DNA from 2 places in the Clostridium sp. FP1 genome. Region 2 is predicted to be linked to the other one. Evidence: predicted binding sites of a transcription regulator. Region 2 holds the regulator's gene; the other holds the start of a gene.

Region 1 (12,741 bases), 1.9 Mb from region 2:
TAAGCTTGTGGTAAATACTTAAATATTAATCTCATTGATTCTAAAGCAAGTCCATTAGTATATTCTGAAGCAAGTACTGATACATAAGCTTCTATAGCATGAGTTAAAGCATCTATACCGGAAGCTGCTGTAAGTCCCTTTGGCATATTCATCATAAGCTCTGCATCTACTATAGCCATATCTGGAGTTAACTCATAATCAGCTAATGGATATTTAACTCCTGTTTTTTCATCAGTAATTACTGCAAATGGAGTAACTTCTGAACCTGTACCTGCTGAAGTTGGCACAGAAATCATCATAGCTTTTTCACCCATCTTAGGGAATGGATATACTCTCTTTCTAATATCCATAAATCTCATAGCTAAATCTTCAAATCTTACTTCTGGATGCTCATACATTACCCACATGATTTTTGCTGCATCCATTGGCGATCCACCACCAAGTGCTATAATTGTATCTGGCTTAAATATTGCCATTTCTTCAGCACCTTTTTTTGCTATAGCAATGGTTGGATCTGGTTCTACGTCATAGAATATCTTATACTCTACTCCAATTTCTTCCAAAACATGAGTAACTTTATCTACATATCCTAGGTCATAAAGAATCTTATCAGTTACTATAAATGCTTTCTTCTTGTTCATATCCTTTAATTCTTTTAAAGCTACTCCTAGGCTACCATATTTAAAATAAATTTTTTCTGGAACTCTAAACCAAAGCATATTTTCTCTCCTCTCAGCTACACTCTTCACATTTAATAAATGCTTAACTCCAACGTTTTCTGATACGGAGTTTCCACCCCATGAACCGCACCCTAGTGTTAATGAAGGAGCTAGCTTAAAGTTGTATAAATCTCCTATAGCTCCTTGAGCTGCTGGCATATTTACTATAACTCTCCCTGTTTTCATGGTTGCACCAAACTTAGCTATTCTATCTGTAGACTTAGTTCTGTGAGTGTACAATGATGATGTATGACCAAAGCCACCAAGTTCAACAAGTCTTTCTGCCTTTTCTAGTGCTTCATCGAAAGTTTTAACCTTATACATAGCAAGTACTGGAGATAATTTTTCGTGTGAAAATGCTTCTTCAAGTTCTACAGATTCAACTTCTCCTATAATAACCTTTGTTTCTTCTGGAACTTTAACTCCTGCCATTTCTGCTATCTTAAAGGCAGATTGACCTACTATATTTGCATTTAATGATCCATTAGTTAAAATTATTTTCCTTACTTTATCTACTTCTGCTTTTTTAAGAATATAAGCTCCTCTTTCAGAAAATTCTTTCCTAACTTCATCATATATTTCTTCCATAACTAATACTGATTGCTCTGAAGCACATATTACTCCGTTGTCAAAGCTCTTAGAAAGTAAAATTGAATTTACAGCCATTTTAATTTCTGCTGTTTCATCAATAATTGCAGGTGTATTTCCTGCACCAACTCCAATAGCTGGTTTTCCTGATGAATAAGCAGCTTTAACCATTCCTGGTCCACCTGTTGCAAGTATTATATCTGCTTCTCTCATAACAATCTGCGAAAGTTCTACCGAAGGTTCATCTATCCAGGCTATTATACCTTTTGGTGCGCCAGCTTTAACTGCAGCATCTAGTATTATTTTAGCTGCTGCAATAGTAGACTTTTTCCCTCTTGGATGTGGAGAAAAAATGATACCATTTCTAGTTTTTAATGATATAAGAGCTTTAAATATTGCTGTAGATGTTGGATTTGTAGTTGGCACAATAGCTGCTACAACTCCTATTGGTTCTGCAATTTTTGTAATACCAAAGGATTTATCTGTATCGATAATTCCACAAGTTTTTTCATCTTTATATTGATTATATATATATTCTGAAGCAAAATGGTTTTTTATAACCTTGTCTTCTACAATTCCCATACCTGTTTCTTCCACTGCCATCTTTGCTAAATCAATTCTTGAATTATTTGCAGCCATTGCTGCTTGTCTAAATATTTCATCTACCTGTTCTTGAGTATAAGTAGAAAACTCCTTTTGAGCATTTCTAACCTCTTTTATTCTAATCATTAATTCTTCTACGTTTGTTACTTTCATATGCTACACCTCTTTCATAATAATAGATTACATTAATGGTCAACTTTGCATAATAATATTTTATTTATTGATTTGAAGTAATTTTTTATTTAATATTTAAAACATTTTTTTATTTTGAATGTTTGCTCCTTGTTTATGTGTTAATTATATCACAATGTTTTTATAATTGTAAACATTTATTTTATTATTTTTATCATATTTCATTATTCATTAGCAATCATTAGATGGTTGCAAACCTTTACATATAGGCAAATACAAGCTTGTTTGCATCATTTTTTTTATCTGCCTTTTATCATTATTAATACAAAACAAGGATGAAAGTATGTTATTTTTTAAACGATATAGCTTTTATGTTTACTTTCAGATAGGACGTTGCAATTTTCCATATAAAAAAACAAGGGATGGCAAAATTACCATACCTTGTTTCCATGTAACTTAATACTTGTTACAAATTTATCTTATTAAGCAATGCTTTAAGTTTTATAAGCTCTTCTTTAGATAAGGTAACCCCTTTTCCCATTTTTTCATGTTCTGGAGACCAATCTCTAATATCGTATTTTGCCTCTTTATCATTCCAGCTTATAAGATTTAATTCTTTTCTCCATGTTTTACCAGATTCTGATAATTCTCCTAATGTTTCTTTTATTTCGTATTTTATATCTGCCATGTTATACCTCCACTAATAATTTTAACTACTACATTAATATTATATGATTTTCACATAAAAAGCTATAATTTAGATATTTTATAGCAATAAAGCCTTTTTACATTCTATATTTCATATTTTGCAATGATTCTATTGAAATTATAGAAATATTTATTTGATTATTTGTATATTATTTTACACACACTATAGTTATGTGATATGATTAAACAAGGGTTTATTCTAACATCTATTCAAGTATTATATTTATTTAGTAAGATGTTTTTAACAAACATTTTAAATATTGTTATAGCTTTTATTATATAGCGATTTATAAGTAACTCTTTTATTAGTAATTTTTATGCCATGACTTAAAATATTTCCTACAATGTTTATAAGTTAACTTCATTATGGGGAGTATTATAAAAATATACTTATTAAAGGATATTAAAATTTCAATATGATTGAGCAATAATTAGAATATATTAAAGAATATCAGTTAGTAGAAATGTTTTAACGTCATTTCAGAAGGAGTTCCCCCTATCTTCCATGAGTGAGCCTATTACTCTAAAAAGGATAAAACTTTAGGTGGAATATATCATTCATTCTGAAGTCGTTAATGTTGCAGCTTTGAAAATAAAAAAGCTTGCGCAAATGATGATTTAATTTATTGGTATAACTATATTATATGAGGAGTGATATTATGCAAATAAGATTAGGCTACGTGGCTACTGCTTTAAAAGCAGCAAAAATAACTTCTGCTAGCACAGTAACTTTTTCTACATATACGAAACAATCGACGGACAGAGATAAACTTGAAAAACTACAAAAGGTAGCGGTATCAAACGTCAATGATTTGTATAAAATTCTAGAATACACTGTAAAAAACGATGTTCACTTTTATAGGATAACTTCCGCTTTAATACCTCTAGCAACTCATCCTGAAGTTACAGATTGGGAGTTCAGAAGAATTTTAAAAATGGATTTTGATTGGCTTGGAAATTATATAAACAATAATAATTTAAGAGTTGATACTCATCCTGATGAATCTAATGTTATAAATAGTTCTAAGGAAGAAGTAATAAAATCTACTGAAAAGAATCTTATGTTCCATGCAAATCTTTTCCAAGATATTAATTATCCTTTAGGAAAAATGATATTACACATTGGAGGTAAAGAAGGTGGCAAACTTGCTGCTACGGAAAGATTCTTTAAGAATTATAATAATCTGCCAAAAGAAATAACAAAATCAGTAGTGTTTGAAAATGATGACAAAAGCTTTACTACAAAAGAAGTATTAAACATATGCAAGGAAATAAATGTACCTATGGTGCTAGATGTACATCATCATAACTGCAACAACGGTGGCGATGACCTAGAACCTATGTTAAAAGATATATTCTCCACTTGGGAAAACGAACTTCTACCAGTAAAAGTACATTTTTCGAGCCCAAAAACTGGAGAAAAAGATAAAAAGCATGCTGATAACATTGATCCAGAAGCTTTCATCGAGTTTATTGAAAAGTGTATTCCACTAGGAATTGACTTAGATATAATGCTAGAGGCAAAACTAGCTGATTTGGCATTATTCAAACTTGTAGATGATGTTAAAACTTTAAAGCCTGAATGGACTTGGCTTGATACTAGTACTTTAGAATTTAATTAAACTTTATTATATAAATAAAAGGCTCAAAGAATTTTTATATTCTTTGAGCCTTTTATTTATATTAATTTATTCTACTTGTTTAAGTAATTCAATATTTTTCCCATAATTGAATTTAAATTTACTTGTTTTAAATCTGAAACTGTAACAATACTATTTCTAAATTTTAAATTTGTTAGTACTCTCTCTTAAATCATCTGCTAAACAATTCAGGTTTTCTGCTGCTTTAACTACTTCTTGAATTCCTGCTAATTGCTCATGTGAAGATGCACTTACTTCTTGCGTAGTGGCAGCTGCTTCCTCTACTACTGAAGCTACATTTCCAAGTTTATCTCTTAAAATATCCTTATATTGGTTAATGTTTTGCAATGAACTATTTACATCCACCATATTGCACTCTAGTAATTCTATGGATTTTTTAATTTTGATAAATGTTTCATTTGTTACTTCTACGCTTTTATTAGTTTTATCATTTAATTCTGTAGAATACATAATTCCCTGGAGTAATTCATGTACACTTGTACTAATATCAACAATAACTTTATCAATTTCTAAAGCTGAAACAGCAGATTGTTCTGCAAGTTTTCTTACTTCATCTGCAACCACAGCAAAACCTCTTCCTGCTTCTCCTGCTCTTGCAGCTTCAATGCTTGCGTTTAATGCTAATAGATTTGTTTGCTCTGTTATAACTTTTATCTTATCTGTTATATCACTAATTTTATTAGAGTTTTCTACTAATATTTCCACTTTACTCGCTACTGATTTATTTGCCTTTATGTTTTCTGTAAATGCTATCTTTAGGTTATTTACAATTATAAGGCCCTCTTTTGTTGATTGTTTAACTTCTAAAGAAGCACTAATCATATTTTCAGCATTTATAGTTGATTTATCCACTTCTTCACCTAAAGTATTTGCATAGGTAATGCTTTCTTCTAATATTTGAGCCTGTTCATTAGTCCCTTCTGCAATTTGCTGCACAGCCCTTGCTACTTCATCTCCAACAGCATTGGATTGCTCAGTGGTTGCTGCAAGAGATTCTGCTGAATCCTTTACTTTATTTGTGCTATCTACTACATTTCCTAAAACAAATATCATATCTTCCATCATATTATTTACAGAGCGTATAATTTCGTCGACCTCTAAACTTGTATTCATAATTTCAGGAACTTTATTGGTAAAATCACCCTCTTTAACCTTGCCTAATATTTCAATTAAAATACTCATAGGTTTTGTGATTTTTCCTGCAAACCTTTTTCCTACAATAATCACAAACACAAGGGAAACTAATAAAACAATTACAGGCACAGTTAAACCATCTAATATTTTTTTACTTCTTTCTGCCACGGGAATAAATCCTACTGATATTAATCCTGTATTAGTATCAGTAATTTTATATGCCATATAATCTATACCATCAACCTTTATGTTAAAGTAGTTTTGTTTTGAATCCATAATAGTTTTTACCCATTGTTGTTGTTTGGAATTCTTCCCAATAAGTTCATTGTTTTTATGTACAACAATTGTTCCTTTACTATCTATGACAGTAGCATAGCCATCATCCCCTAATTTGATTTTTGCAACTGTTTGAGAAATTGAAGCTAATGCTACATCTAATGCTACTACTCCTACTAAGCTACTCTTATCATCCTTAACAGTCTTCGTAAAAGTCATTATATACTTATCAGTAAAAGAATCTACATATGGATTAGTAACAATTATTTTACCATCATTACTCTCTGCAGCCTTGTACCACTCTCTATTAGTTGGATCATAATTATCTTTAAGCACAACTCTAGGAATAAGATAGGTCTTTTTATCTGTTGTTCCTACATATATACTTAGCACCTGTGGATGAGAATTTTTAAAAACCTCAAAATTCTTCATTAAATTTACAGGATAAGCCCCTTTGCTTTTAAGCATTTTTGTATTAACTTCATTGGAAATCATTTCTACAGATGCATAATTCTCATTGTATAATGCATTGATTGCATCATTAACTCTCTCTACACTTTTAACGGTGGCACCTTCAAACTCTCTGCTTAAATTGTTAGATAAACTATAATATGTGCTTATAGAAATAAGCATAATTGGCAAAAAAGATACCAATATAAGCAATATTGTTATCTGAAAACTCAATTTCGAGCGATTTCTTTTTTCTTTTACAATATTTTTAAACATTTTTACATTTCCCCCTCAATTTATATAATTTACCTTATATTTCGTTCTTTATTGATAAAACTTTAGTTATTTTCAGATAAATGAATTTAAATTTAATTGCTCAAAAATAAAAAATCTCCTTGTAACTTCTTGAAAAAGATAAAAACCACCATAGGTGGTGGCCCTTATTTCACTATAATAATTTTTACAAAATTTCTTTTACCACATTGAATTACATCTCCATCACTTAAATCAAATACATTATCTATGGATATTTTTTCTCCATTTATTTTCACTGCTCCTTGCTGAATTAGACGGCTTGCTTCCCTATTGCTTTTAGCAAAGTCCATATCAGTTATTATTTTTAAAATAGCACTTTGTTTATTCATAGTAGAATTCTTTATAACCTCTATTTCTTTAATGCTCTGTGGAATCTCCTTCTTTTGAAATACTTTTTTAAAATACTCCTGGGCTTCATCAGACGCTACTTTTCCATGATATAATTCAACAATCTCCTTAGAAAGTTTCATCTTTATATCCCTTGGATTAATTTTTTCACTTTCTAATTGTCTCACAATCTCTTGTACTTCATCTGGATGAGTATCTGTTACCAAATCGTAGTATTTTATAATTAGTTCATCTGGAATGGACATAACTTTACTATACATATTATTACAGTTTTCATTTATTCCAATGTAATTTCCAAGACTTTTACTCATCTTTAAGGTTCCATCTGTTCCTTCTAAAAGAGGCATGAATATTGAAACTTGCTTGTCTTCACCATATTCCTTTTGAAGGGTTCTTCCCATTAAAATATTAAACCGTTGATCTGTTCCACCAAGTTCAATATCTGCTTTTATTGCTATGGAATCATATCCTTGCATTAAGGGGTACATAAACTCATGAATTGCAATTGACTGCTGTGCTTTAAATCTATTTTTAAAATCTTCCCTTTCTAGCATCCTAGTTACTGTGTATTTTGATGCTAATTCTATAACATCTTTAAAATTCAATTTTGATAGCCACTCACTATTAAATTTAACCTCCGTTTTATCTGGATCAAGTATTTTAAATATTTGTTTTTTATAAGTTTCAGCATTTATCAATACTTCTTCCCGAGTTAACTCTTTTCTTGTTTTTGATCTTCCTGAAGGATCTCCTATCATCCCAGTAAAATCTCCAATAATTATAATTACCCTATGTCCTAAATCCTGTATTTGTCTCGCTTTTCTTAAAACCACTGTATGTCCTAAATGAATATCTGGTGCGGTAGGGTCTAGTCCAAGCTTAACTATAAGCTGACTGTTACTTTCCCCAGCTTTAATAAGTTTTTGCCTTAGCTCCTCCTTATCAATTATTTCAGTTGTACCTTTGGATATAATTTTAATTTGTTCATCAATATTAATCATTTTAATTCCTCCTATTTTAAAAAATTTCAAAAAAACAAAAAACTCCCGTCCTCTAGAAAATCTAGAGGACGAGAGTAAAATCCCGTGTTACCACCCCAATTTATTAATATGTTGCCACATTAACCTCTTAAAGTACGGCGCAAATAAGCACTTATACTATAGCACTTTAACGGATGCAAGGGTTCCGGCAACAGCCTACTACCACATAAAGGTGAATCTTAAGTGGATTTGGTGTGCAGCTCAGAGATGTATTCATAATACTATTCTTTGCTCCTTCTCAGCTTTGGGAGCTCTCTGTAAAAGAAACTGTTTTACTACTGGTTCTCATCACAGCTTTTATTCTTTAATTTACTTAATATAGAATATGAAATAACATTTTAAATGTTAATAAGAATTATAATACTTGTTTTCAGAAAAAGCAACTATTTTTACATTGTTTTGTTACTATAAATGTAAGTTTACTTTATATGAATTTTATAAAATATAGCAAAAAATATATTTTTAACAATTATATGAAAACAAAGGCTTATCTCCTGAATTGGCTATATTTAAACGTTATCATTGGCTTAAGGCCTCAAATCATACTTTTCTTATAAGTGGAAAAATGTTATTATACCTCAGTAAGACAAAAATGTCCTAATTGCAACATTTTTGTCTTGATTTTTACAAGTTAGAATCCTATAAATCATTTTGCAAAATATACTTGTAGCTTAATAAAAAATACATTTAATGGAGGAAAATTAATGATTGAATTATCCACAAGAAAAAAGGTTAAGAATGCGCCTAAAACTACTGTAAACAAGAGTTTACTAATATTTTTATTGTTGTTTTTTATAGTAGCTGCTCTTATTTTGATACCTAGCATAAATCATAACGTATCAACCAGTATCTCAGCAATTAATGCTGAGAGTAGTACCATGCACCAAACTACCCTAGAAAACAGTACAATTTTTGACACGTTAAAATATGAGCGTTCTATTCATATTTTAGCAATGCTACTTGTTGGTTTTGGTTTTCTTATGGTTTTCATAAGAAATCATGGTTATACTTCAATTACTGCAACATTTCTTGCAGTAAGTATAGCTATCCCAATGTATATGATTATAAAAAGTTTCGGTGGAGAAGGTTTCACTATGTCAACCATAAGCATCGATACACTTCTATTTGCAGAATTTGCTGCTGCAAGTTTGCTTATAGCAATTGGGGCTCCTCTTGGACGTTTAAAAATGGATCAATATATTATAATGGGATTATTGTTCGTACCAGCTTACATATTTAATGAATGGCTTATACTTGAAAGTGGTATGTTTAAGGGTTTCCTTGATACTGGTGGTTCAATTGTTATACATGCTTTTGGTGCGTATTTTGGACTGGGAGTTGTATCAAATACCTTTTCTAAATTTAAAGATGATGCTGCTTGTGAAAATAATCCAAGCTCTAACCAACTTTGTCTACTTGGAAGTATGGTATTATGGCTTTTCTGGCCCTCATTTACAAGTGCTATAGTAGCTCCAGAAAGAGTTGTATTAACTGCAATAAACACAATTTTTGCCTTATGCGGTGCAACACTGGCAACATACATATTCTCAAAAATAATCAGAGGTAAACTTGAGATAGAAGACATAGCAAATGCTGCTCTTGCTGGTGGAGTTGCAATTGGCTCTACTTGTGATAAGACAACACCAGGATATGCTATGCTTATAGGAATTGCTGCAGGAGCGCTTAGTGTAATTGGCTACAGCATTATTGCTCCTAAGGTACAAAGACTTATAAAGGGAACTGATACCTGTGGAATTAATAATTTACATGGAATGCCTGGAATCCTTGGAGGCATAGTAGCAATATTTATAACTGGAAAAGCTGGAACTCAATTACTTGGAATAATTGTTACTGTATGTGTAGCTTTCATATTCGGAAAAATTACTGGTACTATTATAAGCTTGCTTGGCAAAAAAGAAATTCTATATAGTGACGAAGATGAATTTTTCGTTGAGGGATAGAATTAGTTTTAAATAAAACAAAAACTCGCCTCCTCTATAGCATATAGAGGAGGCGAGTAAAATTTAGCATTAAAATTCATATATAGTTAAATATTTGTTACGTGTTATTTTCAGATTCTAACTTTTGTCAATTTTATTCCAGTCCCATTTCCTCTTAGGTTTATCAAATTCTAGTTGCGTTTCCTTCTGAATAGTCTTAAATACTAAATAGGCCAATATAAAACAAACATATCCCAGTATAAGTGCTTTGATAACTCCACTTGTTTGTTCTATTGCTGTTTTTTTTAACATTTGTATCATTTCTTCTGACATACCAGATTGATTTTTTAATGTAAGCAATATTTCTTTTACACCAAAGCTTTCCCATACACTTATTAAAGAGCAAACTAAGGAGACAACCATTAAAAGTATATTACATACATTTTTAAATCCACTTTCACTTCCCTTATAATCTACTAAGAAGTTTTTAATAACAAATATAGCACTAATTACTGCTAAAATTATTCCTAAAATGATTATAATAGTGAATTTCAACATAGAAACACCTCTTTTAAAAGTTAGAATTATATGCACACAGTTTTTATTATACACTGAAAACATATAATCACTATTACATCTTATATTACTACATTTTCCATTTCATTGCCATAGTTATCCAATGGTTTTTCAAAACATTCAATAGTTGCTCTATATATTGCTCTATTAAAATAATCACTATTATATAAATCAAAATTCTCAGTAGAATATCCTATAAGATTTTGTACAATATATACAAGTTATTTTCCGTATAAATCCATGCAAGCCTCTGGTTTAACTCCCGGCCAGGCATTACAGCTTACTACTGTTCTTTGATTGTGTGATTGTAAACACTTTGGCACAGTGTTATACTCATCATCACCAGGGTAAATAACATTTTTATCCACTGTACCATGTGGCATACCTTCTACTGCCTTTATCTGAAGAGAACTTGCACTAGTTAAATATGGATCTGCTGTTAAATCTAAAATTATAGAATGCTCTTTTAAATACCCTATTAGTTCATTAAACAATATATATATACCCTTTTATTTATAACTCCATTTTTTGCAGAAATGATGAATGAGCTAAATCTGATAGAGAATATAAAGAAAAATTACAAAGTTATATTTGGCCTTCATATTCATCCAAATAATTTACCAGAATCTATAGAAAAGCTATGCCCATTCATAGAAAAAAATGAAGATTTAATAGCTAATTACTCTTATGATGAACAAAAAATTATTATAAAGCACTGCTACGAATATATTTCGAAATTAGGAATTGAACCAATTGAAGCTTTCCGGGGAGGATATTTTTCAATAGACGATAATACAGAAAAAATATTAGCAGAGTTAACTCCCATAAAATATGAATCTCACAATATTTACAGACCTCAGTACAAAGTAACCAAAAATATATTAACTTCTTTACCTGTTTACGCCGAAAATGAAAATGAAGAGTTAAGGTTGGAATACTTTAATATTGAAAAGCTTTCAAAAATCCTAAATAAAGGAATCTTGGAAAATAAAAAACTTTTTGGAATAACTCATAGTTACTTGTTAGATCCAAATGATTTTCATTATAAACGCGATAAAATAGAGCTGGATATTCATGAAAGAATGAATCTTTTAATAAGCATTATTAATAAATACAGATAATATTAGTACAAAATTATTACTTTAAAATAAATAGTTTTTTTAATTACTATTTACATTTAATTATTTTAATGCTACAATCACTATTATATTATAAATTCGTAGAACAGGAAGAGTAGTTAAAGCCATGCAATTCCAGAGAGCTGAGGATAGTGTGATCTCAGTATTGATAACTTTAGTGAATGGACCTGCTAGAAGTAACCCGAAATCAAATTTTGAGAGTAGTAGTTACCGGATGCCCACTGTTAAAAGGGCTAGAGCATTTTAGTGCTTGAAGATTAAATATGCACAGTTTTTTGTAGCATAATTTAGGTGGTACAGCGAATATCCTTCGCCCTAATATAGGGCGGGGGTTTTTTTTAGTTTAAATAATAAATTGAAAGGTGGTGTCTAATTTGATGCACTGAAAGATAATTGCTTTTAAAAAGATAACAAAACCAACAAATCTAAATTATTTTGAAAAGGAGCTAATTTTTATGAAAACAAATAAAATTATAATAACTTCACTCTTCCTTGCAATAGGTCTTATATTGCATCAAATTACACCAGGTATATTCTTTGGAATAAAACCAGATTTCTTATTGGTATTTATGATTTTGTCCGTAATCTTAACCAAAGATTTTAAAATTGCCTTTATTACAGGAATAGTGGCAGGTGTTTTATGTGCCTTATCAACCACATTTCCTGGTGGTCAATTGCCTAATATTATAGACAAAATGATAACTTCAATAATTGTATATGCTATATATAAAAACTCCAATGCTAATTCTCCACTTAAATTAACATGTATTTATTTTCTAGGAACTGTAATAAGTGGAAGCGTTTTTCTAGGTTCAGCTCTTATTCTGTTTGGTTTACCAGCACCTTTTTTAATACTCTTTGTATCCATAGTACTTCCTACTTCAGTGCTTAATTCACTTATGGGATTTTTCCTGCATAAGCTTATTATAACCAACCCAGCGATCAAGAGTAAATTCATAAACTATTAAATCATCACCTGTAAAGGTGCAATATTAACTATTAATTTGAGACTTAACATAACACTAGAAAAACCATGTCCTTATTTTTAGGAACTAACTTATATGGATATTGAATCTGGAGAGTTCATGAAAAAAAGTTATAAGGATATATTA
Region 2 (12,741 bases):
ATTTCTTTCTTGATTTCCATGTTTTCTACAGCAGCTTCAACTACTAAATCACAATCTGCTGCTAAACTCATATCAGTAGTCCCTGTGATTCTTGAAAGTATTTCTTCCATATTTTCTACTGTTATTTTTTCCTTGCTAACTAATCTTTCTAGATTTTTTTTGATTCCAGCAAGTCCTTTATCTACAAATTCATCTTTTATATCTCTTATTATTACTTCATATCCTTTAGCTGCAAACGCCTGAACAATTCCAGCTCCCATAGTTCCAGCTCCAAGTACAAAAATCTTTTCCATAAATAACACGCTCCTCAAATTTCATTTTATTTAAAACTAAAAGTAGTAACTTTTTTTAAAACTTACTCTAATACTAAATTCTAGCATTAGAGCAAGTTCACTTTAATTAAAGCTATTTAATTATATTATTTTTCATCATTTAATGCATTGATTTGATCTACCATTTCAGGGAGAACTTTTGTATAATCTGCAGCTATTGCAATATCTGCAACTTTCATGATAGGTGCAGATGCATCCTTGTTTATAGCTATTATAAAATCAGAATCTTGCATACCAGCTAAATGCTGAATTGCTCCTGATATACCACAAGCTATATACACAGTTGGTCTAACAGTTTTTCCTGTTTGTCCTACTTGAAGTGATTTATCTACCCAACCATTCTCAACTGCTGCTCTAGATCCTCCAACAACTCCGCCTAGGCTAGTTGCTAGTGTTTCCAGTATTGCAAAGTTCTCTTTAGATCCAACGCCACGACCACCAGATACAATGATATTAGCTTCTCCAATATCTGCTATATCTTTAGCAAGCTTTACAACTTCTAAAGTTTTAGTTCTGATATCAGCTTCTGTTAGATTTACAGTAACTTTTTCAATCTTGCAAGTTCTATTTTTATCTTTAGCTAATTTTTCAAAAACTCCTGGTCTAATAGTAGCCATTTGTGGTCTATGATCGGAGCAAACTATTGTAGCCATCAAGTTTCCTCCGAATGCTGGTCTTGTCATAAGTAAATTTTTAGTTTCTGTATCTACATCCAAGGAAGTACAGTCAGCTGTAAGTCCTGTTGAAAGTCTTGCTGCTACCCTTGGTCCTAAATCTCTTCCTAAATAACTTGCTCCAATAAATATGACTTCTGGCTTTCTTTCGATAGCAAGTTCACAAATAACTTTTGCATAGGCATCAGTTGAAAAGTGGCCGAGTAGTGGGTGCTCAGCTACTATAATTTTATCTGCGCCAAATGCTATGAGTTCAGCCGTCATAGCATCTGTTTTATCTCCAAGTACTACCGCTGTTAATTCTACTTTTAATTTATCTGCTATTTCCCGTCCCTTACCTAAAATCTCAAGTGATACTTTTTGAAGTTCTCCATCTCTTTGCTCAGCAAAGACCCAGATTCCTTTATAATCTTCTATATTCATGCTAAATCCCTCCTTAAATAAAGTGGTTTTCTTTTAATTTTGAAACTACATACTGAGCTGCTTCTTTAGGTGGTAACTTTACAAGTTCTCCGTTTCCTTTAGGTTCTTTAGTCATAGACTTCTTAACCTTTGTTGGCGAACCGCTTAGTCCAAGAAGAGCTTTATCTGCTCCAATAATATCTGCATTCCAAACTTTAACTTCTTTATTTTGATACATATCAAAAATGTTTTTTATATTCATGTATCTTGGCTGATTTAACTCTTTTATAGCTGTTAAAAGAACCGGTGTTTTAACTTCTATGTTTTCATATCCATCTTCCCAAGCTTTTCTAACTTTTAATCCGCCCTTAATTATTTCAACTTTTTCAACGTAAGTTATTTGAGCAAGACCTAAGTGTTCTGCTATTTCCGGACCAACTTGCGCTGTATCTCCATCAATTGCTTGTCTACCTGCAAAAACTACATCGTAGTCTAATTTCCTCAAAGTTGCTGCCAGTGCATGTGATGTAGCTAATGTATCTGCTCCTGCAAATGCTCTGTCAGATACTAATATTGCGTCGTCCGCTCCCATAGCTAGTGCTTCTCTTAGCGCTTTTTCCGCTTGTGGTGGTCCCATACTTATAACGGTTACATAAGCGCCATCGCTATCTCTTAATCTTAGTGCTTCCTCTAGTGCATTTTTATCATCTGGATTTATGATTGATGGAACTCCTTCTCTTATAAGGGTTCCTGTCTTTGGATCTATTTTAACTTCATTTGTATCTGGAACTTGTTTTAAACATACAACTATATTCACTTTTAATCCCCTCCTACTTTAATAAGTTTGCAGCGATAACCATTTTTTGTACTTGTGAAGTTCCTTCGTAAATCTCAGTTATCTTAGCATCTCTCATCATTCTTTCTACTGGATATTCTTTTGTATATCCATATCCTCCGAAGATTTGAACAGCTTTAGTTGTAACTTCCATAGCTGTTTCTGATGCGTATAATTTTGCTCTAGCAGCTTCTAAACTGTATGGAAGGCCATTATCTTTATTCCATGCTGCCTTATATACTAAAAGTTTTGAAGCTTCAACTTTAACATCTAGTTCAGCCATCATCCATTGTAAACCTTGGAATGCTGATAGAGGTTTTCCAAATTGTTTTCTTTCTTTCATGTATTTAGCTGCTGCTTCTAGTGCTCCTTCTGCAATTCCTAGTGCTTGAGCTGCTATACCAATTCTTCCTCCGTCAAGAGTTTTCATTGCTATACCAAAGCCTTTTCCTTCTTTTCCAAGCATGTTTTCTTTTGGAACTATGCAATTTTCAAATACAAGTTCAGTAGTTGAAGAGGCTCTTATTCCTAATTTATCTTCGTGTTTACCAATTGAAAATCCAGGAAACTCTTTTTCAACTATGAAAGCAGTAATTCCTTTTGTTCCTTTGCTCTTATCAGTCATAGCAAAGACTATAAATGTATCCGCTACTCCGCCATTCGTGATAAATATTTTCGAACCATTTAATATATAATTATCGCCCTCTAAAACCGCTGTAGTTTGTTGCTCAGACGCATCTGTTCCTGCATTCGGCTCAGTTAATCCGAACGCACCTAATTTTTCACCTTTTGCAAGTGGAATTAGATATTTTTTCTTTTGCTCTAATGAACCAAACATGTCTATTGGGCCCGCGCATAATGAAGTATGGGCTGAAAGTATAACGCCTGTAGTTCCACATGCTTTTGATAATTCTTCAACAGCTATAACGTAAGATAAATTATCTCCACCCGCTCCACCAAATTCAGTTGAAATTGGAATACCAAGCATATGATATCTAGCCATTTTCTCTACAGTTTCCATAGGAAATCTTTCTGTTCTATCTATTTCTGCAGCTAATGGTTCAACTTCGTTTATTGTGAATTCCCTTACCATTTGTTTTACAAATTCTTGTTGTTTTGTCAATGAAAAATCCATAACCCTTCCTCCTCACTATTCTCTGATAAAAATAATAATTATTATCTTTATCTTGTTTTTTTAAATTTTATATTTATTTATTTATTTTTAAAGCATTTTTCTGATTTTTCAAGAAATGCTGTCATTCCACTTTTTTGATCTTCTGTGGCAAAGCACGCGCCAAAAATTTCAGCTTCATAAATCAAAGCTGTATCTATATCCATTTGCATACCCCTATTGATTGCTGTTTTACACAACTTAACAGCTATAGGTGCGTTGTTAACAATTTTTTTAGCTAATAGTTTTGCTTCTTCAATTAAATTTTCAGGTTCTACTACCTTATTAACAAGCCCTATTCTTAAGGCTTCTTCTGCATTAATAATTTCTGCAGTAAATAATAATTGTTTAGCCATACCTGTACCTACAAGTCTAGCGAGTCTTTGGGTACCTCCAAATCCAGGTGTTATTCCAAGACCTGCCTCTGGTTGTCCAAATTTTGCTTTTGATGAAGCTATTCTAATATCGCAAGCCATAGAAAGCTCACAACCTCCACCTAGCGCAAAACCGTTTACTGCTGCTATTATAGGTTTTTCTAAAGTCTCTAGTTTTCTAAATACTTTGTTTCCTAAATTTCCAAATCTTCTACCACCCATTGCATCGAGATCTTTCATTTCTGAGATATCAGCGCCTGCAACAAAAGCTTTTCCCCCGCCTGTTATAATTACTGCGTAGATTTGGTCATCACTAGCAATTTCATCAATTGCGAGTTCTAGCTCTTTTAACGTTTCTGTATTTAATGCATTTAGAGCTTTGGGTCTACTAATTGTAATAACTGCAACTTTGTCTTCTTTTTGAAGAACAACATTTTTGTATTCCACAACAATCCACTCCTTACGAATTAATATATTATTAACAATTTGTTAATAATATAACAATTAAGATTGAAAAAAAATAATTGAAGTACTTTACTCCAATTACATTATATCTCTTTTCTGCACTTATTTCAACAAAAAAAACACCTTTTTATTTAAAAACAGTGTTTTCCAACTTTTAATTATGCTAAGTGTTCCACCACTATTTTATGGATATGTCCTGTCATTCATTAAACAACTGAGGGTTAAAAGACTTTCACTTAAATGGACATTCTCCACTATTATTTCTTCTGGTACATCTAAATCTACAGGTGCGAAATTCCATATACCCTTAACCCCATTTGTTACCATCATATCAGCCACTGTTTGAGCATTGTTTTTGGACACACAGATTACACCAATGTCTATGGGTGTTTCTTTTAAAAATCCCACTAACCCATCTATATCTATTACTTCAACATCTCTAATTTTCAGTCCTATAAGCTTTGGATTAATATCAAAAATACCCGCTAAGTTAAATGCCAGCTTTTCAAAATTAGTGTAATTTGCAATAGCTTGCCCAATATTGCCTGCACCTACTATTATCATCTTATATTCTTTTGACAATCCTAGTATTCCGCTGATTTCATTTAATAATTCTTTTACATTATACCCGTACCCTTGTTGTCCAAAATCTCCGAAGCAATTCAAATCTTGTCTAATTTGAGATGCTGTAAACCCAATTTTCTCCCCTAATTCTTTTGAGGATATTCTATCTACATCATTTTTTAAAAGTTCTCTTAAGTATCTATGGTATTTAGGCAATCTTTTAATAACTGCCATTGATATATTCTTTTTTCTTTCCACAGTTTACATCCCTCCACCAACATCATAAATTTCATATTATTTATTTTACCACACTATTATAAGTTAACACTACTTTTTATTACAAATTTAATAGTTCTTATTGTATTTTCCCCATTTTACTTCCTTTCTACACTATTTTTTAAAATTAATCCCACATATATTTGTTTTTCACTACAAAAGTTTCAATATAAATAGTACAATATTATATGAATGAACTTTAATTGTTATTTATAATTAGTAGAGTCTCATATTTTTAGCAATTCAACTACATTAATTACTTCAAATAGCATTGCATTTTATTATTGTAATAATATTTTAATACTACAGAGTAGGAAGGTGAACATAATAATAGTTCTAAGTTGCAAAGATATTCACAAAAGTTATGGTATAGATGTTATTTTAGACAAAATAACTTTTAGTATAAATGAAGGTGAAAAAGTCGGTTTTATTGGTGCTAATGGAGCTGGTAAATCTACACTTTTCAAAATACTTACAAATCAATTGGATTCTGATAATGGTGAGCTATTTATAGATAAAAACAAAAGAATTGGTTATCTATCTCAGGATCTAAGATTAAATTCCAATAATACTATATACGAAGAAACACTTTTAGTATTCGATAATCTATTAGCCTTAGAAAAAAACCTTAAAGATTTAGAATCAAAAATGAATGAACCTTATGATGCTTCAAAAGAAGAATACACTAACAGAATAATAAAAGAGTATACATTAACCTATGACCTTTACAATAATCGCGGAGGATACACCTATAAAGGAGAAATTAGTAGGGTTCTTAAAGGACTTGGCTTTATGGAAGAAGATTACAATAAGCCAATTAACATATTAAGCGGTGGTCAAAAAACTAGAGTTGCACTATGCAAGTTATTACTTAAAAATCCAGATGTACTTTTACTGGATGAACCTACTAACCACCTAGACTTAGATGCTATAGAATGGTTAGAAGATTATTTGAAATCCTATAAAGGGACTATGTTTATAATATCCCATGATAGATTCTTTTTAGATGCTATTTCTAATAAAACCTTTGAACTGCTTAACGGTCATGTAGATTGTTATAATGGGAACTATACAACTTTTATTGACTTAAAGAAGAAAAATTATGAAATTCAGTTAAAAGCCTACAATTTGCAGCAATCAGAAATAAAAAGACAAGAGGATATTATAACTAAGTATAGGTCCTTTAATAGAGAAAAAAGTGTAAGGGCTGCAGATAGCAGACAAAAATCTTTAAACAAAATGGAAAAGATCGATCTACCTGATAGAGATCCTAAAGAAACTAGGATGAATTTCGAAACAGAAATTAAAAGTGGAAATGACGTTCTTCATATAGAGAATTTATCAAAATCATTTGGAGATAATCTTTTGTTCCAGAATTTAAATTTAGATATGAAAAGATCAGATAAGATTGCTCTTATCGGTGAAAATGGTCGTGGGAAAACCACTCTTTTTAAAATTATTATGGATAAAATGGCCAGTGATACAGGCATAAAAATATTAGGAAAAAATATTTTTGTAGGATATTATGACCAAGAACAATCAAATTTGAATGATAGAAAAACTATAATAGATGAGGTTTGGGATGAATTCCCTAAACTTACTACCACAGAAGTGCGCAGTGCATTAGCTGCATTTTTATTCATAGGAGAAGATGTATTTAAAAATATATCCGCGTTAAGTGGTGGAGAAAGATGCAGGATAAATCTTCTTAAAATCATGCTATCTAAATCCAATTTCTTACTATTAGATGAACCAACAAATCACTTGGATATTATGTCCCGTGAAGCCTTAGAAGAATCAATCCTAGGATATGACGGCACCGTTATTGTAATATCCCATGATAGATATTTCTTAAACAAGGTAATTACTAAAATACTTGAATTAAATCAAGATGGCCTCAAAGAGTATTTAGGTAATTATAATTATTATATAGAAAAAAAGAAAAACCCTCTTAGGTTCCAAGTGGAAGAAGCCCAGGCCGGGATGTCAAAAACTCAAATTAATTTTGATAAAAAGAAGAAAAGAGAAGAATCAAAGTTAGAAAAACAAAAGAAAACGGACCTAAAAGACCTCGAAGATAAAATTTCTTCATTGGAACAAGAATCGGAAAAATTGAATAACGATCTTTGCCTTGAAGAGGTTTATTCAAACCCTACTCGAAGTTCTGACGTAAATAATCAACTTTCAAATGTTAAAAAGGAACTTCAAGATCTTTATGCAGCTTGGGAAGACTTTTTAGATGACGCAGAATAAAAATAGTGCCATTAAAGATACTATAAAAAAAGTATGAAATTTATCCTGCGTGCCTTGCAAACGGGCTCGAAACTGGAAATTCCATTTAAAATTCTAATCTTTTGCGATATAAAATTTCCTATCGCTCACATTCGCCATCCTGGCTCAGGTTCGCTAGCCTGTCGTCCTGACAGGCTTACGGAAATTTTATATCGCAAAAGAAGAATTTTTAAATGGAATTTCAATGTTTCTTCGCTTCTTATTGCAATGCACTACGGATAAATTTCACACTTCCCATATATTACTATTTTAACAAGCATCAAAAAGACTGCAGACAGAATACAAAAGTTCAGAAATATATAATAAGTTACAGACCCTTAGTTTATTTAGTAAACCTTAAGGTCTTTTACTATGAAAAATAATAGGTATTGGTATTTTTTCTTAGATTATGCTAACAAAAGTATATATTGCGCAGAATGCATTTGAACAAGCCTTAGTAATTCAAAATTTATTTTTTTGCAACTACGTAAAGAAAAAAGCATGTTTGAGCGACAGCGAGTTTGCTTTTTTTAGCAGATGCAAATAAAATAAATTTTAGAATTACTTGGCGAAGTGAAAGCATTTTAGCAATATATACTTGACCTTATAGCCTAATATAAGAAAAAACGCTTAATTAAATTTCATACTCCTTTAGTGTTTATAAAGGATTAAACCAATGCTCCTTCTAATAATACTTTGATGTTATCCTTATAAATTTTATTAAATTGACTTATTGGAAGAGGATTTTCTCCTAGTCCAACCTCAATGGTATAACCAGGTTTTCTATATTTATCTATAAACCAATCCTTATATCCTGCAAAACTTGTAATTCCATAGGTTTCTGCGAGTTCATAACCACTTAATTTTGAAAATATCTCTCCTATTTTTCTAGCTTCCGGACTAGCCAAATTTTGAAAATCCCAGTATATCACTTCCCCTTGACTGTGATAGGCTATTACTAATCTAAAATTATTTTTTCTTGTAAAATCCGCTAGAGCTTTAGACTCCGATTCTGATTCTGGCGACGTACCTGAATATCTTGTAGGCCCTGGTCCATATACCCCATAGCTTTTTTCTGCCTCCTTTGACTCTAACCATAGAGCATCATAATTATGATTAAGGTCTACCCCCCTTATATTTGCGCTCCAAGTTTTAGAAAAATCCGTACTTCCATTATTCCACTTAATTAAATCATTGTAGTATGGATTACTCCTATCTAGCCCATTAAGCACTAAGTCAACACCATCTGGATTCACCATAGGCATCACATATATACTGTTCTTATTCCATATATCCTGGACATTGTAACCCTCTAAATTTTGTCCTGTAGCATAGGCTTTAGAAAAATTCTCAATAAACTTCATTAAAAGTACAGTAGTTATCCATTCAATAGCATGATGAGACCCATTATAAAGAACTTTATTAGGTCCATTCCCCAGTTTTACATAATAAAGTTCTTTTCCTAGCTCACTCTTGCCTGCACTGGCAACTTCAATAAATGGGTACCTAGCCTTTAGTCCTTCTAAATCTTTTTTCATAATATCATAAGTGTAATCAATATTTGTATAAACCACCTCCAATGAATAAGGAACTATAATCTCACTTCCAACTTTCAAATTATTAGGATTTATTTGAGGATTAGCAGTAATTATACTTAGAGGTGTAGTGTAATACCTCCTTGCTATAAGATATAGTGTATCCCCGGGTCTAATTCTGTAGGTATCATAACCCATTAAAAATCTATTCATGAGTTTATAAGTGTCATCATTTACTACTCCAGTAGGTGATAGCCCAAAATATGTTTGGAACATCGATACTGCTGCCGCAGTTTTAGGTCCATAAATTCCATCTATTCCGTCCACACTATAACCTAGTTTATTAAGTAGTGCTTGTATTTCCATTACCTCGGTTCCTCTTAAGCCTATCTTTAGGATTTGCAAATTCCCCCTCCTAAAATTTGTTATAGTACTATTTTATGAAATTTAATGAAAAATGTTACAGATTTAATTGAGTTTAATACAAAAGATACCCCATATAGTAGACTTTTTTTAGTCTACTATATGGGGTACATTTTAGCTTTCTATCTAAGTTTGTTTTTTAAACGAGTCCCCTCTCAACCATTTCTGTAATTGCGAAACTTGCTATGTCCCCAGCAAATTTTCCTGGTCCGAAGCCTGCATCGTATCCAAGCTCTTTAGCAAGCTCATGTGTTATTCTTGGACCTCCACAAATTAATATAACCTTATCTCTGATTCCTTCTGCTTCTAATAATTCTACTAGGTTAGTAAGGTTTTGAATGTGTACATCCTTTTGAGTTACAGTTTGAGAAACTAGAAGAACATCTGCTTTAAGTTCTATAGCTTTTTTAATAAATTCTTCATTCTCAACTTGGCTTCCTAAGTTCAAAGCTTCTATCATAGGGTATCTCTCAAGACCATAGTGTCCTGCAAAACCCTTCATGTTCATTACAGCATCTATACCAACTGTATGAGCATCTGTACCTGTGCTAGCTCCAATTATTATAACTTCACGTTTAATGTTTTCTTTTATATACTCTCCAACTTCTTTCATATCCATTACTTCACACTCTACAGTTTGAACATGAATTTCTTCATAGTTTACAGTATGTGTTAATGAACCGTAAATCACATAGAAAGCAAATTCTTTATCTAAAGAACCATGATGAGCACAGATTGGATCTTTAAATCCCATAGATCTAGCAAGCTTTAGTGCCGCTTCTACTCCTCTTTCATTATCCTCTACTGGAAGTGTAAAGCTCACTTGAACCTTACCATCATTCATTGTATCTCCATAAGGTTTAAGCTTTGTTAAATCTAAACTTTTATCATACTCTTTAACTTCTAATGAATATTGTCCTTCGCTCATTACTTTTTCCCTCCTAACATTAAATCTATAAATGGGTTGAAATAAGCTTTTTCTTTTTGAACAACTCCTGCAAGGCCTTTTCCGCCTGTTAAAGGTCTTTTAATTCCTGCAAATTTTCCTTGCTCAAGGGTTCTGAATAACCCTTCTTTTTCAATTTCGCAAATTAAATCTGTTGCTTTATTTAATACCTCATCAACTCTTGTTTCCATCATGCCACCTTTTTTGAAGGTTATTTCTGATCCTAAATCCTTCATAGTTCTAAATATATACTGAGCATTGTCTATTGATATCGCTCTATCTGCCATAAATGGAGTGTGTATTGCTTCTGTAAGCATTCCAAGAAGATGTAATTTTTGTCCTGTCATAATAGTAACCATGTTGAATAATGCATCTTGCACTTGTCCTTTAAATATATCTCCAGTCTTAAACTTAGTCGGAGGCATATATTTGAGTGGAGCTTTAGGGAAGATTTCTCTTGCCATTTGTGCTTGTGCAAGTTCAAATAAAAATCCATTTTCAACATCTGGGCTTATTTCAAAAGCATGACCAAGTCCCATTTGCTCTTCTGGAAGTCCAGCAACTAATGCAAATTGTTCATTTATAAATTGAGATGCAAGTACAGTATGAGCTTCTTCTACCGCATCTGCTGTAGTTAAGTAGTTATCTTCTCCAGTGTTTATTATAACTCCAGCAAATCCATTGATTATTCTTGAGAAATATTGATCAACTATAGTTCTTTGCATATTGATGTCTCTGAAAAGAATTCCGTATAGAGCATCATTGAGCATAACGTCCAATCTTTCTATAGCTCCCATAGCAGCTATTTCAGGCATACATAATCCAGAACAATAGTTACAAAGTCTTATGTATCTTCCAACCTCTTCTCCAACTTCATCAAGAGCTGCTCTCATAAGTCTGAAGTTTTCTTGGGTTGCAACTGTTCCTCCGAAGCCTTCTGTTGTAGCTCCGTATGGAACAAAGTCAAGTAAGCTTTGTCCTGTAGTTCTTATAACCGCTATTACATCTGCGCCTTGCTTTGCAGCTGCTCTTGCTTGAATTATATCCTCATATATATTACCTGTAGCAACTATTACATAAAGATATGGACCACTTTTATCACCGAACTTCTCAAGGTATGATTCTCTCTTACCTCTATTTTCACTGATTTTAGCAACCATTTCTTTAGCAACTTTATCTACAGCCATTTTGATTTCGAATGCATCATGCATAGGAAGTTTAGTTAAGTCTATTTCACCTTTTGCTACTTTTTCTGAAATTTCTTGTGTTGAAAGGCCAGTTTCAATCATAGCATTTCCAATAAACATTGCAGCACCAAGTCCTAATCCATTGCCATTTTTAATGTTGTCTACTACGATATTGGGAATAGGTACGGTAGCTTCATCTACCCCATCAATGCCTAAAAGTCTACAAACAGTTCTTTCTACTGTTACTGTAGTATGTATATCAATAAATTCTTGAGTGTCTCTTGCTATATTTTTAGCTGATTGTCTAGCTTTATCAACTACAGCCCAATTTAAATTCAACTTGCTTTCCATATTATTCCTCCTCATTGTAAAATGTTTTTGCTATATCTACTATTTCCTTTTCAAGTCCTAATAATACGGCTATGTTAAGTGCATCTTTTGGCACTTTATTTTCTTTTGAAACCTTCTCTAGCTTATACTCCATATGCTCTTGTATTATTTCAACAGAGTGAGTTTTATTCAAATCTATCTTGTATTTCAAGTCATTAAAGTCTACATTTTTAAGGCCCGTTACTTGATAGTGATCCATATTATCCTCTACTACTCCGTCATAATGAGTTGAAATTAAGCTTATTGACTTAAATTTAGTCAAGTATTTAGAAAGAGATTTCACAAGGTAATACCCCTCTTTCGGATTAGTACCTCTTGCAAACTCATCTAAAGCTATAAATCCATTCTCTCTTTTTGCACACTCTACCACTTCTTTTAGTTTTATTATTTCTGCTCCAAATGTGCTTAAACCTTTGGAGATAGACTGCATATCATCTGAAACAAAATGAATAAATCCTAAGATTGGAAATTGTGCACTTTCTGCAAATACAAAAAAACCCATTTGACCTAGTAGTAAATTTAGAACAATAGTCTTTAGAGTAACACTTTTCCCACCCATATTAGCTCCAGTTATAATAGTTGTACCGAAACTTAACTCTATACTAACTGGGGTAAATCGTTTTTTACCTTTTTCTAATATTTCTTTAACTTCAGGGTTAAATGCCTCAGTAAGATGAATTTTCATATCATCACAAATTTCTGGTCTTATACCATTATAGTCTATGGATAATCTTGCTTTAGCAATTAAAAAGTCTAATTTACCTATAGCTTTCATATTCTGCTTTAAGCTATCAGCTTTTTGAGAGATTTGCAATGTTAATTCTTTTCTAATCCTTAACTCTTCATCTTCTTCTTCTATAACTAAATCTAACCTTAGCCGCTTTAGCTCACTAACT

What was found. Region 2 encodes Rex, which represses fermentation and respiration genes when NADH is low (regulators of the CRP and FNR family bind a similar motif). Its sites were predicted from a motif close to ATTGTTAANNNNTTAACAAT; they were not measured.
Region 1: a site for Rex is predicted at 2,200-2,219, ahead of adhE (bifunctional acetaldehyde-CoA/alcohol dehydrogenase). Genes of this name have one in related genera too.

What each region holds. Positions count from the first base shown of each region.
Region 1 covers NZ_JAAMNJ020000001.1:2,496,814-2,509,554, reverse strand. The annotation lists gene adhE (bifunctional acetaldehyde-CoA/alcohol dehydrogenase) at 1-2,063, opposite strand, end outside; gene G9F70_RS12120 (YdbC family protein) at 2,509-2,730, opposite strand; gene uvsE (UV DNA damage repair endonuclease UvsE) at 3,410-4,372, shown strand; gene G9F70_RS12110 (methyl-accepting chemotaxis protein) at 4,529-6,547, opposite strand; gene tyrS (tyrosine--tRNA ligase) at 6,712-7,935, opposite strand; T-box leader at 7,997-8,275, opposite strand; gene G9F70_RS12100 (ammonium transporter) at 8,679-9,935, shown strand; gene G9F70_RS12095 (hypothetical protein) at 10,053-10,472, opposite strand; gene G9F70_RS12090 (hypothetical protein) at 10,712-10,984, opposite strand; gene G9F70_RS12085 (hypothetical protein) at 11,027-11,611, shown strand; T-box leader at 11,702-11,950, shown strand; gene G9F70_RS12080 (tryptophan transporter) at 12,085-12,597, shown strand; gene G9F70_RS12075 (ABC transporter substrate-binding protein) at 12,691-12,741, shown strand, end outside.
Region 2 covers NZ_JAAMNJ020000001.1:585,782-598,522, reverse strand. The annotation lists gene G9F70_RS03100 (3-hydroxybutyryl-CoA dehydrogenase) at 1-293, opposite strand, end outside; gene G9F70_RS03095 (electron transfer flavoprotein subunit alpha/FixB family protein) at 419-1,429, opposite strand; gene G9F70_RS03090 (electron transfer flavoprotein subunit beta/FixA family protein) at 1,443-2,225, opposite strand; gene G9F70_RS03085 (acyl-CoA dehydrogenase) at 2,239-3,378, opposite strand; gene G9F70_RS03080 (short-chain-enoyl-CoA hydratase) at 3,456-4,235, opposite strand; gene G9F70_RS03075 (redox-sensing transcriptional repressor Rex) at 4,437-5,075, opposite strand; gene abc-f (ribosomal protection-like ABC-F family protein) at 5,421-7,346, shown strand; gene G9F70_RS03065 (M14 family metallopeptidase) at 8,033-9,304, opposite strand; gene G9F70_RS03060 (OAM dimerization domain-containing protein) at 9,462-10,250, opposite strand; gene G9F70_RS03055 (lysine 5,6-aminomutase subunit alpha) at 10,250-11,806, opposite strand; gene G9F70_RS03050 (MutS-related protein) at 11,808-12,741, opposite strand, start outside.